3 regions of the Gracilibacillus caseinilyticus genome follow, and region 1 is predicted to be linked to each of the others. Evidence: riboswitches for the same ligand, from Rfam matches in the RefSeq annotation. Region 1 holds a riboswitch; each other region holds the start of a gene.
What was found. A riboswitch is a leader RNA that binds a small molecule or an ion and turns the genes downstream of it on or off. The one in region 1 is predicted to bind S-adenosylmethionine.

Region 2: linked by a shared signal. The riboswitch ahead of MUN88_RS00365 (5-methyltetrahydropteroyltriglutamate--homocysteine S-methyltransferase) and the one ahead of MUN88_RS13405 (inorganic phosphate transporter) in region 1 are both predicted to bind S-adenosylmethionine.
Region 3: linked by a shared signal. The riboswitch ahead of MUN88_RS15080 (5-methyltetrahydropteroyltriglutamate--homocysteine S-methyltransferase) and the one ahead of MUN88_RS13405 (inorganic phosphate transporter) in region 1 are both predicted to bind S-adenosylmethionine.

Annotation. Positions count from the first base shown of each region.
Region 1 covers NZ_CP095072.1:2,850,420-2,853,583, forward strand. Annotated here, with positions in the region: gene MUN88_RS13395 (aminotransferase class I/II-fold pyridoxal phosphate-dependent enzyme) at 1-270, opposite strand, end outside; gene MUN88_RS13400 (methionine biosynthesis PLP-dependent protein) at 271-1,356, opposite strand; SAM riboswitch class I at 1,432-1,532, opposite strand; SAM riboswitch class I at 1,696-1,797, shown strand; gene MUN88_RS13405 (inorganic phosphate transporter) at 1,920-3,017, shown strand; gene cobA (uroporphyrinogen-III C-methyltransferase) at 2,977-3,164, shown strand, end outside.
Region 2 covers NZ_CP095072.1:86,468-89,631, forward strand. Annotated here, with positions in the region: gene MUN88_RS00360 (HAD family hydrolase) at 9-674, opposite strand; SAM riboswitch class I at 1,745-1,846, shown strand; gene MUN88_RS00365 (5-methyltetrahydropteroyltriglutamate--homocysteine S-methyltransferase) at 1,929-3,032, shown strand; gene MUN88_RS00370 (SDR family NAD(P)-dependent oxidoreductase) at 3,045-3,164, shown strand, end outside.
Region 3 covers NZ_CP095072.1:3,194,055-3,197,218, reverse strand. Annotated here, with positions in the region: gene MUN88_RS15085 (metallophosphoesterase) at 1-382, opposite strand, end outside; gene MUN88_RS15080 (5-methyltetrahydropteroyltriglutamate--homocysteine S-methyltransferase) at 771-1,877, opposite strand; SAM riboswitch class I at 1,978-2,068, opposite strand; gene MUN88_RS15075 (DUF2515 family protein) at 2,258-3,164, shown strand, end outside.

The DNA of each region.
Region 1 (3,164 bases):
TAATAGCATAAATGCAGAAGATATAGCCGCCATTCCGGACGAAAAGGCAAAACCAGCAACCCCATTTTCCAACTTAGCAATCGTTGCTTCAAGCTGATCACGAGTTGGATTACCTGAGCGGCTATAATCATATGGGCCGAATTCATGTAACTCTTGCTGGTGGTAAGTAGAAGATACATAGATTGGTGGATTTACTGCTCCTGTATATTTCTCATGATAACCTTGCTGATTTCCTCCATGGGCTAATAATGTTTCTTTTTTATGTGTCATTTATTTCCCTCCTAATGCTTGATCTAGATCAGATTTAAGGTCTTCAATATTTTCAATTCCTACCGAAAAACGTAGTAATGTGTCGCTAATACCTCGACGTTCTAATTCATCTTTCGGGATATCAGCATGCGTCTGAGTTGTTGGATAGGTGATGAAGCTCTCCACACCTCCAAGACTCTCGGCAAAGGAAATGACTTTTAATTGTTCCAGAAACGGTGCAATTAGGCTATTATCAGTAACGCGAAAACTGATCATTGCTCCTTTTCCGGGGTATAAGACATCTCTCACTTTGTCATGTTCACGCAGAAAAGCTGCCAGAATCTGAGCGTTTTGCTGTTGGCGTTCTAATCGTAACGTCAAGGTTTTCATTCCTCTAATCAGTAACATACTATCCAATGGAGATAACACCGCTCCAATGGCATTATGTAAATAAAAAAGCTGCTCACCGAGCTCATGATCCTTGACAGCAACAAGTCCTGCTAAGACATCGTTATGGCCACCAAGGTACTTCGTTGCAGAATGTATGACAATATCTGCACCTTCCGTTAATGGCTGCTGCAGATATGGTGTATAGAACGTATTATCTACGATCAGCAAGGCATCATGCTTTTTGGCAATTGCCGCTATATACTGGATATCGATCTCCATTAACAATGGATTAGTCGGTGTTTCAATAAAGATTGCTTTCGTATTTGGGGTAATATGTCGTTCCACATTCTCCGGACTGACATATACTGGTGTAACTTGATAAGATTGCTGTAAGTGTTGAAATAAGCGGTAGCTGCCACCATAAATGTCTTCCGTTACGAGAATTTCGTCTCCATGTTTAAATAAGGAAAAGACTAATTGAATGGCAGCCATACCTGAAGAACAGGCAAATCCTTGCACACCTTTTTCTAATGAAGCGATTGCTTCTTCCACAATTTCCCGGGTAGGATTCGCTGTTCGCGTATAATCGTACCCGGTTGACTGTCCAAGCGTTGGATGCTGGTAAGCGGTAGATAAATAGATTGGTGCTTCTACTGCACCTGTTCGTGGATCTTTTCTGTTGCCAATTTGGGCAAGAATGGTTTCAATTTGATTCATATTATGTACATCCTTTCTATAAATAAAAAAAGAGGTCTTCGATAAGTAGAAGACCTCCTTTATGTCAGGCAGCATCTCTTATCTTTGGCAAAAACCATCTGGAATTAGCACCATACAATAGTTTGCTGGTTGCTGAGGTATCATCGGGCCAGTCCCTAAACCTCTCTTGATAAGATTATATTTTCATGGAAATTTAATACATTAATTGTACCTTATTTAGGAAGAAATTACAACAGTGATACAAAAAAATATTTTTATGGAACCCATTGACAATCCTTGTTCTATCTATTATAGTAAGTACAACACAAATTTAGTGGAAAATTATGAAAATAGTATAGCATCTTATCGAGAGAGAAGGAGGGAACTGGCCCTATGAATTCTCAGCAACAGGCTTTAAATGCACTGTGCTAAATCCAGCAGGTATAACTTGACAGATAAGTGGAACAGACTCCTACTTCATCGTCAAGTAGGATTTTTTATAGGTATTAATCCGAGTTTTCAGATGGGTAATAGTGTAATAGTATTAAAAATTGATAGACAATAGCTGAAAGTTGGGATGAAAGATGTTAACGTTCGTTGCGATTTTAGCTGCATGTTTGTTTGCCTTTAATATAGGAGCAAGTGGATCAGCAGCAAGTATGAGTATTGCTTATGGATCAAAAGTAATAAAAAAGCGAAAGCATGCATTATGGATTGCTGGAGCAGGTGCCATAACGGGGGCTGTTCTAGGAGGGGAGCATGTAACGAAGACGCTTGGTAAAGGAATAATTCCGGAATCGATATTGGATGTGAAAGTAGCCTGTATCATATTAGTCGTATCTGCTTTTACATTACTCATTACAAATTACATCGGCATCCCGCTATCGACTAGTGAAGTGACCGTAGGAGCTATTATTGGTGTTGGGATAAGCTATCAACAATTACATTTTCAAAACATATTAATGATCGTTTCTTTTTGGTTGATCGTTCCTTTAGCAGCTTTTCTGATTACATTGAGCTTAGAGAAAATTAGAAATAAATTTGCCAATCGTTTTACGATCCGGCCACCAGTAAAAGTATTAGCATGTTTATTGATTATAACTGGTGCGATTGAAGCGGTTGCTGCCGGTATGAATAATGTTGCAAATGCATTAGGCCCCTTGGTGGGAGCTGGTATTGCATCGATGGAAACGGGCTTGCCATTAATGGCGCTGGTGGTAGCGTTGGGAAGTATTTTTTTCGGGGGCAGAGTTATCGAAACCAATGCAAAAAAGATTACCTCCTTGTCACTTGGGAATGGTGTGGTAATTTCAGGAGCTACAGGTGGTCTTGTTGTCGCTGCTTCTTTACTTGGTGTCCCAATTCCGATGACACAGGTTACCACATCTGCGATTGTTGGTATCGGAGCGAGCAAAGATGTATCCTCGATTTGGAAGCAAAAGGTGATTCATCAAATTGCGAAAGTATGGGTTACCTCACCGATTGTCTCTCTTGTCATTTCCTTTATATTGACAGAGATTATCGTACAACAAAGTTTTGAACAGGTCGTATTAGTAGTATTATCGATCGTAGCAACTTATATTTTAGTTAGATACAGAGAAAAACCTGCAAAAGCAATTACAGGAAAAGGATGGGATCAACATGGGGAAAGTGTATTTAGTGGGAGCAGGACCAGGAGATGAAGAATTAATCACGGTAAAAGGTGTTCGAGCGATCAAGGAAGCAGATGTGATTCTGTATGATCGGCTTGTTAATCATTCATTATTAGATTATGCCAAGGCAGATGCTGAGCTGATTTTTTGTGGGAAAATGCCTCGGAAACATGGATT
Region 2 (3,164 bases), 1.7 Mb from region 1:
AAACAGTGTTATACCACCCTGTTGTCACTGGCGATTGATAAGATTTCCTTTAAATCATCCACCGTCCAATCGGCAGAACAATTCTTCCATCCTTTATCCTTTTTCCAAATTGCTTGCATGCCTATACGCTGAGCGGCCAATACATCATTTTCCGGATGGTCCCCAACAAATACACCCTGTTGTGGCTGTACATGTAATTGCTGAAGTGCTTTTTGGAAAATACGAGGATCAGGCTTTTTCATTCCTTCCCACTCTGAAATCAGAATCGTATTAAAATATGGTTCGATTCCAAGTGCTTTTATATTGTCCATTTGGAACTGTCCTTTACCATTTGAAATCATCCCTAGTGCAAATCCTTTCTGTTTTAAAATCTCCAATGCTTCTTTCAAATGTGGAAAAGGTACACAGCTGAATTGGAATTGACTGATATAATCTTCAAGCAATGCTTCCCAGGAGAGACCTGTTATCTCAAATTCTTTGACCAGCTGTTGGTAGACTTTATCCTTCCAGACGTATCCTCTGTTGTCTAACTCGATAAATCGTGTAATATAGGAATCTTTGGATAGGTGATGTAACGAATCTAGTCTTTTGTATTGATTTGTTATAAAATGCTGGACGGAAGCATCCCTGTTTAATAATGTGCCATCTAAATCGAATAGAACTGCCTTGATCAATTTTAATTCCCCCCACTTTGTTTTTAAAAAAACCGGGAAAGCCCACCCGGTCCTAATTAACATAAATAATATACAACTACCTATAATATGGATTATGTCAACTAGCAGCTCTAAGCTATGTGATAGTTTTGAAATAATAAATCAGCTAGTATACCGCTCCGGCCAACCACTCCGCGTCCTGCGGGGCACGGCTGAAGCTAAATTTGTGAAGAAGACCGCTTCACAAAGTGGATCTTCAGCACCTGCATGTCCCGCGGGAGTCTACGTGGTTGGCCTACGCTCATGAATAGTTCTATAACTATTGCAGCAGGTAAAATATGGAGGACTATTTTCATGATTAATACCTTATTCTGATGACGTATAATGCCTAGCACCACTGCTTTTAGCTGTTCCAATCGTTGTAGTACTTCACTCAAGCGTAGGAAATATGCGGAGACTCCCGTGGGATCAGCGCGAGCTGAAGATCCACTTTGTCTGTGCCTGTGTCTGCTAGTATCGCTACGAAGTAAGCTTCCTCGGCACAAGGCAGCATGGAAGCAGTTCAAGTAGTAGCCTAGCTGAGGCCGTGCCCACAGGACGCGGAGCATATTTCCGGAGCTTTGCATAGCAGATAAATCATTTCAAAATTACCATACTGTAATACTGTTCCACTTTACATAATCCATATTATAAGAACCCATCTTCATGTTTAGCTTGATTACTTCTATGCCTGTACTTATATACTTTTACCTGGATGATACTTGTGCCTATGTTTATGAGTTCCTTATCCATTATTTGGGTGGTGAAAAAAGGAAAATAAAATATCAATCTATTGTCGCTTCTTCTCCAAATCTGCCAATCGACTGGCTCGTGTTAGAGGTATATCATAAATATGCGGATACTCTCTCCTTTTCATCCTGCCGTGATATAATTCGGCTCCTCGTGGTTACTTACCTTCATTGTACAGGGATCAGTTGTTTTTTTCCACAAGAAGGAAATTGACCTTCATGTATAATCTTAAAAATTTTTAACTTGACGTTTGTCGAATTTTAGGGTAAATTTAATCTTATTAATTTCATATTTTACGATAATTCTTATCAAGAGAGGTGGAGGGACTGGCCCTTTGAAGCCTCGGCAACAGCTGTTATTAGCATTGTGCCAATTCCAGAAGCGTTACGCTTAAAAGATAGGAAGAGTACTTGAACATTGTTTAATGACCTCTCCTTCTTGAAGGAGAGGTTTTTTATTTCGCACAAAACAATTAGGAGGAAATATATGATGACAATTTCTATTCACCCGCCATTTAAGGCAGACCATGTCGGTAGTCTCTTACGACCTGACAACTTACTTCAAGCACGAAAAGATTACAAAGCTGGTAACATCACTGCCCAGCAATTACATGACATCGAAACAAAAGAATTAAAGCGAATCGTCGACAAGCAAATAGAAGTTGGCCTTCAAGCAGTTACGGACGGAGAGTTCAGAAGAGATTGGTGGCACATAGATTTTCTTGAGCATCTGAACGGGATCGAAGGGTACGTCCCTAATCAAGGGTTCGATTTCGAAGACGAAGAAACAGACCCTTACAATGTTCGTAATATCGGTGAAATCTCATTTAATCCAGATCATCCATTTCTGCGAGACTTTAAAACGTTCAATAGTATAGTAGACGGGCGTGCAGTGGCTAAGCAAACGATCCCGAGTCCGAATCAATTATTATATGTAGGCATGAGAAACCCTGACATTTATCCAGATATCGAAGCGTATGCGGATGATATCGTGAATGCCTATCGAGATGCACTTGCTGCATTCTATGAAGCTGGCTGCCGCTATATTCAATTAGATGATGTATCGATCGCTGGTTTTGTCACAGAAAATGACTTTATTTACGACCATGCTTATTCCATGGATCAATTATTCGATCTGTCACTAAGAATGGTGAATCATGTATTAAATGATAAGCCGGAAGATCTTTATGTCACCACTCATTTATGCCGAGGAAACTATCGATCTACGCACGCTTTTTCCGGCGCCTATGATAAAATTGCACCTCGTTTATTTGCCGAGGAAAAAGTCGATGCCTTTTTCTTAGAATATGATGATGAGCGCTCAGGGACATTTGAACCGTTAAAGTATATTCCGGCTGGTGGACCTAATGTCGTGATCGGTATCTTTACTTCTAAAAAAGGAGAACTAGAAGATAAAGAAGAGATGAAAGCACGGATTGAGGAAGCAAGTCAATTTGTCCCAAAGTCACAACTGTGTATTAGTCCACAATGTGGATTCTCATCGACACATCATGGTAATAAATTGACAGAACAACAACAATGGGACAAGCTGAAATACGTGGTAGATATTGCAAAAGAAACGCTGAAATAATGGAGTGATCACATGTATGCGATGGATTTAACAAATAAAGTAGCCATTGTAACCGGAGGTATTAGCGGAATTGGAAAAGCGATAGTCGATGCATTTTTGGATTGTGGTGCTAAAGTGGCGGTAGCCGATATG
Region 3 (3,164 bases), 340 kb from region 1:
GTAAAGGATTGTCCCAATCGTGATTTCCTGAAACATAAAATACCGGAGATTGACTGATCGATAACTGTTCAACAAATGAGAGGACATCATCGATATTTTCCGTACTGCGATCCACAATATCCCCTGTCAGCACAACCACATCTGGTTCAAGTTGGATAACTTTCTCAAGTAATTTTTGATTATCTTCACCAAATTGCTTATTATGCAAGTCTGATATCTGTAATATCTGAATGGACTGGTTTCGATTCAATTTTTCATTCGACAATTGAACCTCCGCTACTTTTAACGCATTTGTATCATAATAAACTTTAATACCTACAACTATTGCTATCATACATCCTGTAATAATCAATAAGATTCCATACATTTTTTTGTTATTCATTCCCTCTACTCCAGACATTTTCGCTTTGAATTAACTTCATACCTGTAAGAAAAACTGGGAAAGCCCACCCGGTCCTAACTAACAAAATAATATACAACTACCTATAATATGGATTATGTAAAGTGGAACTGTTTGACTTTGTGGTAATTTTGATAGATTCATTTGCTTAGCAAAGCTCCGGAAATATGCCTCCGCAGGACGCGAAGTGGTTGGCCGGAGCGGTATGCCAGCTAAGCATTTCAAAATGACTTCAACGCTAGACATAGTCCATATATCTTCATGTTCAGCATGATTACTTCTATGACTGTACTTATATACTTTCTTCACTCACTACAGAAAAACCTCTTAAGCACATTATGACATGCTTAAGAGGTTTTTGCTTTACTCATTAATTCCAGATTTCTTTGGTTACTTCTACAATATATTTCAGTTTTTTCCACTGATCTTCTTCTGTCAATTTATTACCGTGATGAGTCGATGCAAATCCACATTGAGGGCTTAAGCACAACTGTTCAAGTGGTACGTATTTGGCAGCTTCCCCTACTCTTGCTTTGATTTGTTCTTTATTTTCTAATTCACCAGTTTTTGAAGTGAATAAGCCCAATACCACTCGAGCACCGCCATCTGGAATATAGTCTAGCGGCTTGAATCCACCAGAACGTTCATCATCATACTCCAAGAAGAATCCATCCACTTTCTCTTTTGCAAACAGTGTCGGTGCAATGAGATCATAACTTCCAGAGAAAGCCCAATTAGAACGGTAATTTCCACGACATAAATGCGTGGTCACAACTAAATCTTCCGGTTTGTCTTCTAAAACACCATTCACTACACGTAAAGCTAAATCAATTAAATAATCTCTGTCATACGCACCATCATTAAAAGGAATGTCCGGTGACGATAATCCAGCAATATAAACATCATCAAATTGCAAATATCGTACACCTAAATCGTAAAAAGCTTTAATGGCATCACGGTATGCCTGAATGACATCACTTGCAAAATCCTCAATATCCGGATAAATGGTTTCATTACGAATCCCTATATTAAATAATTGATTCGGACTTGGGATCGTTTGTTTAGCATCGGCACGGCCATTGACGATCTCATTAAATTCCTTAAAATCTTGTAAGAATGGATGATCTTGATTAAAAGAGATTTTTCCATTATTGCGAATATTGTAACGCTCTGTTTCTTCGTTTCCGTTAAATATGTAACCAACTTCTGGTACATAACCTTCAATTCCATTCAAATGTTCCAAGAAATCCGTATGCCAGAAGCGGCGGCGGAACTCCCCATCAGATACTAATTCCAGACCAACTTCAATCTGCTTATCGACAATGTGTGCAATTTCTTTGTTCTCTACTTCTCGCAATTCTGCTGCACTTATATTTCCTTCCTGATACGCTTTTCTTGCCTCCAATAAACTTTCTGGACGTAACAAACTTCCTACATGATCTGCTCGAAATGGTGCTGTTACTGTTTTTGTAGACATACTGCAATCCTCTCCTTCAGCTAATTGTTTGCAATAATTCTTATCCAGTAAAAAAAGACCCCCTATAAGAAGAAGGTCTTTAACGTTTAAAAACTTATTCCTCTTATCTGTTGGAATTAGCACCATGTCTTCGTATAGACTGGTTGCTGAGACATCATTAGGCCAAATCCCTCCGCCTCTCTGGATAAGAAATTATCTGAAATTATTACCACAAACACATATTACTACATAACAGAGATTGGATCAACCCATATTTGTTAAAAAATTTCAAAAAGTCTTACAATTTCCTCATTCTCCGCATAAACTCCCAGTTTAAAAGCAATCCTAGATAAATGATTAACCTGAAGAAATTACTCTAGAAAAATGAATTTGAAAGGACGGTGGCAATCATTAAGCCATCTTATCCTCTTCCGTATCCATTAAATATAATAAAACATCGATTACAAAACAAAAAAAGCTATTACGCAATTAAAGATCAGTTATCTGAACCTGAGCAAAAACTAATTAATCAGATTAACCATGACACCAGACAATATAATCGAAATAACGTCACACGTACAGAAGCTTATTTTCGCTTTTATCAGCAATTTCCAGAAGTCGAATGGAGCTTTTTGGCGCATATGGTATCAAGAAATGCCGGTTGGAATATGACCGATCTTAAAGGCAGTCTATTATCCAAACTACTGACAAAAGAACAGCAGCAATACTTTTTTCATTTTTTAGAACGGAACAATTGGCTGATATTTCAAGATGCCTATCCTCAGTTGCGCTTATACGAAGCGAGTATCCGCCTTAGCAAGAATATGTTTTACATGCTTCCGTTATTTGGAGTTTCCTACTTTATGAAAGTGATATGGGATTACTTTTATGAAAATAGACAACGTTCTCTGATTACCAATGCTTTGATTATCAACGAACAAAATTACATCGAAAACCGTGTCATTAACAACCCACAATATGCTAGAACGAATATGGAGGCGCTCGAATTTATCGTTCAGCAGATGATGCAAATGAACCAAATTATGTTTCCTTACAAGAAAGAGCATAAGGTCCAGTTAGTCGGGTTAAATGTCCATCGCTTTGAGTCATTACCTAACCGAATTGACATCGGAAAACAACTTTATCAAGTATTATTTCACCCAAAATATTATGCAGCCATTTATCAATTCGCGGTTAAAACGCCTCATTCTGGATCAAGAAAAGATTATTGGCCATCAGTCTTTCGCGAAAGTTGCCATGATCCGTTAATAAGAATAGAAAGGGAAACTCCAGCTGCCTGGCGGTTGA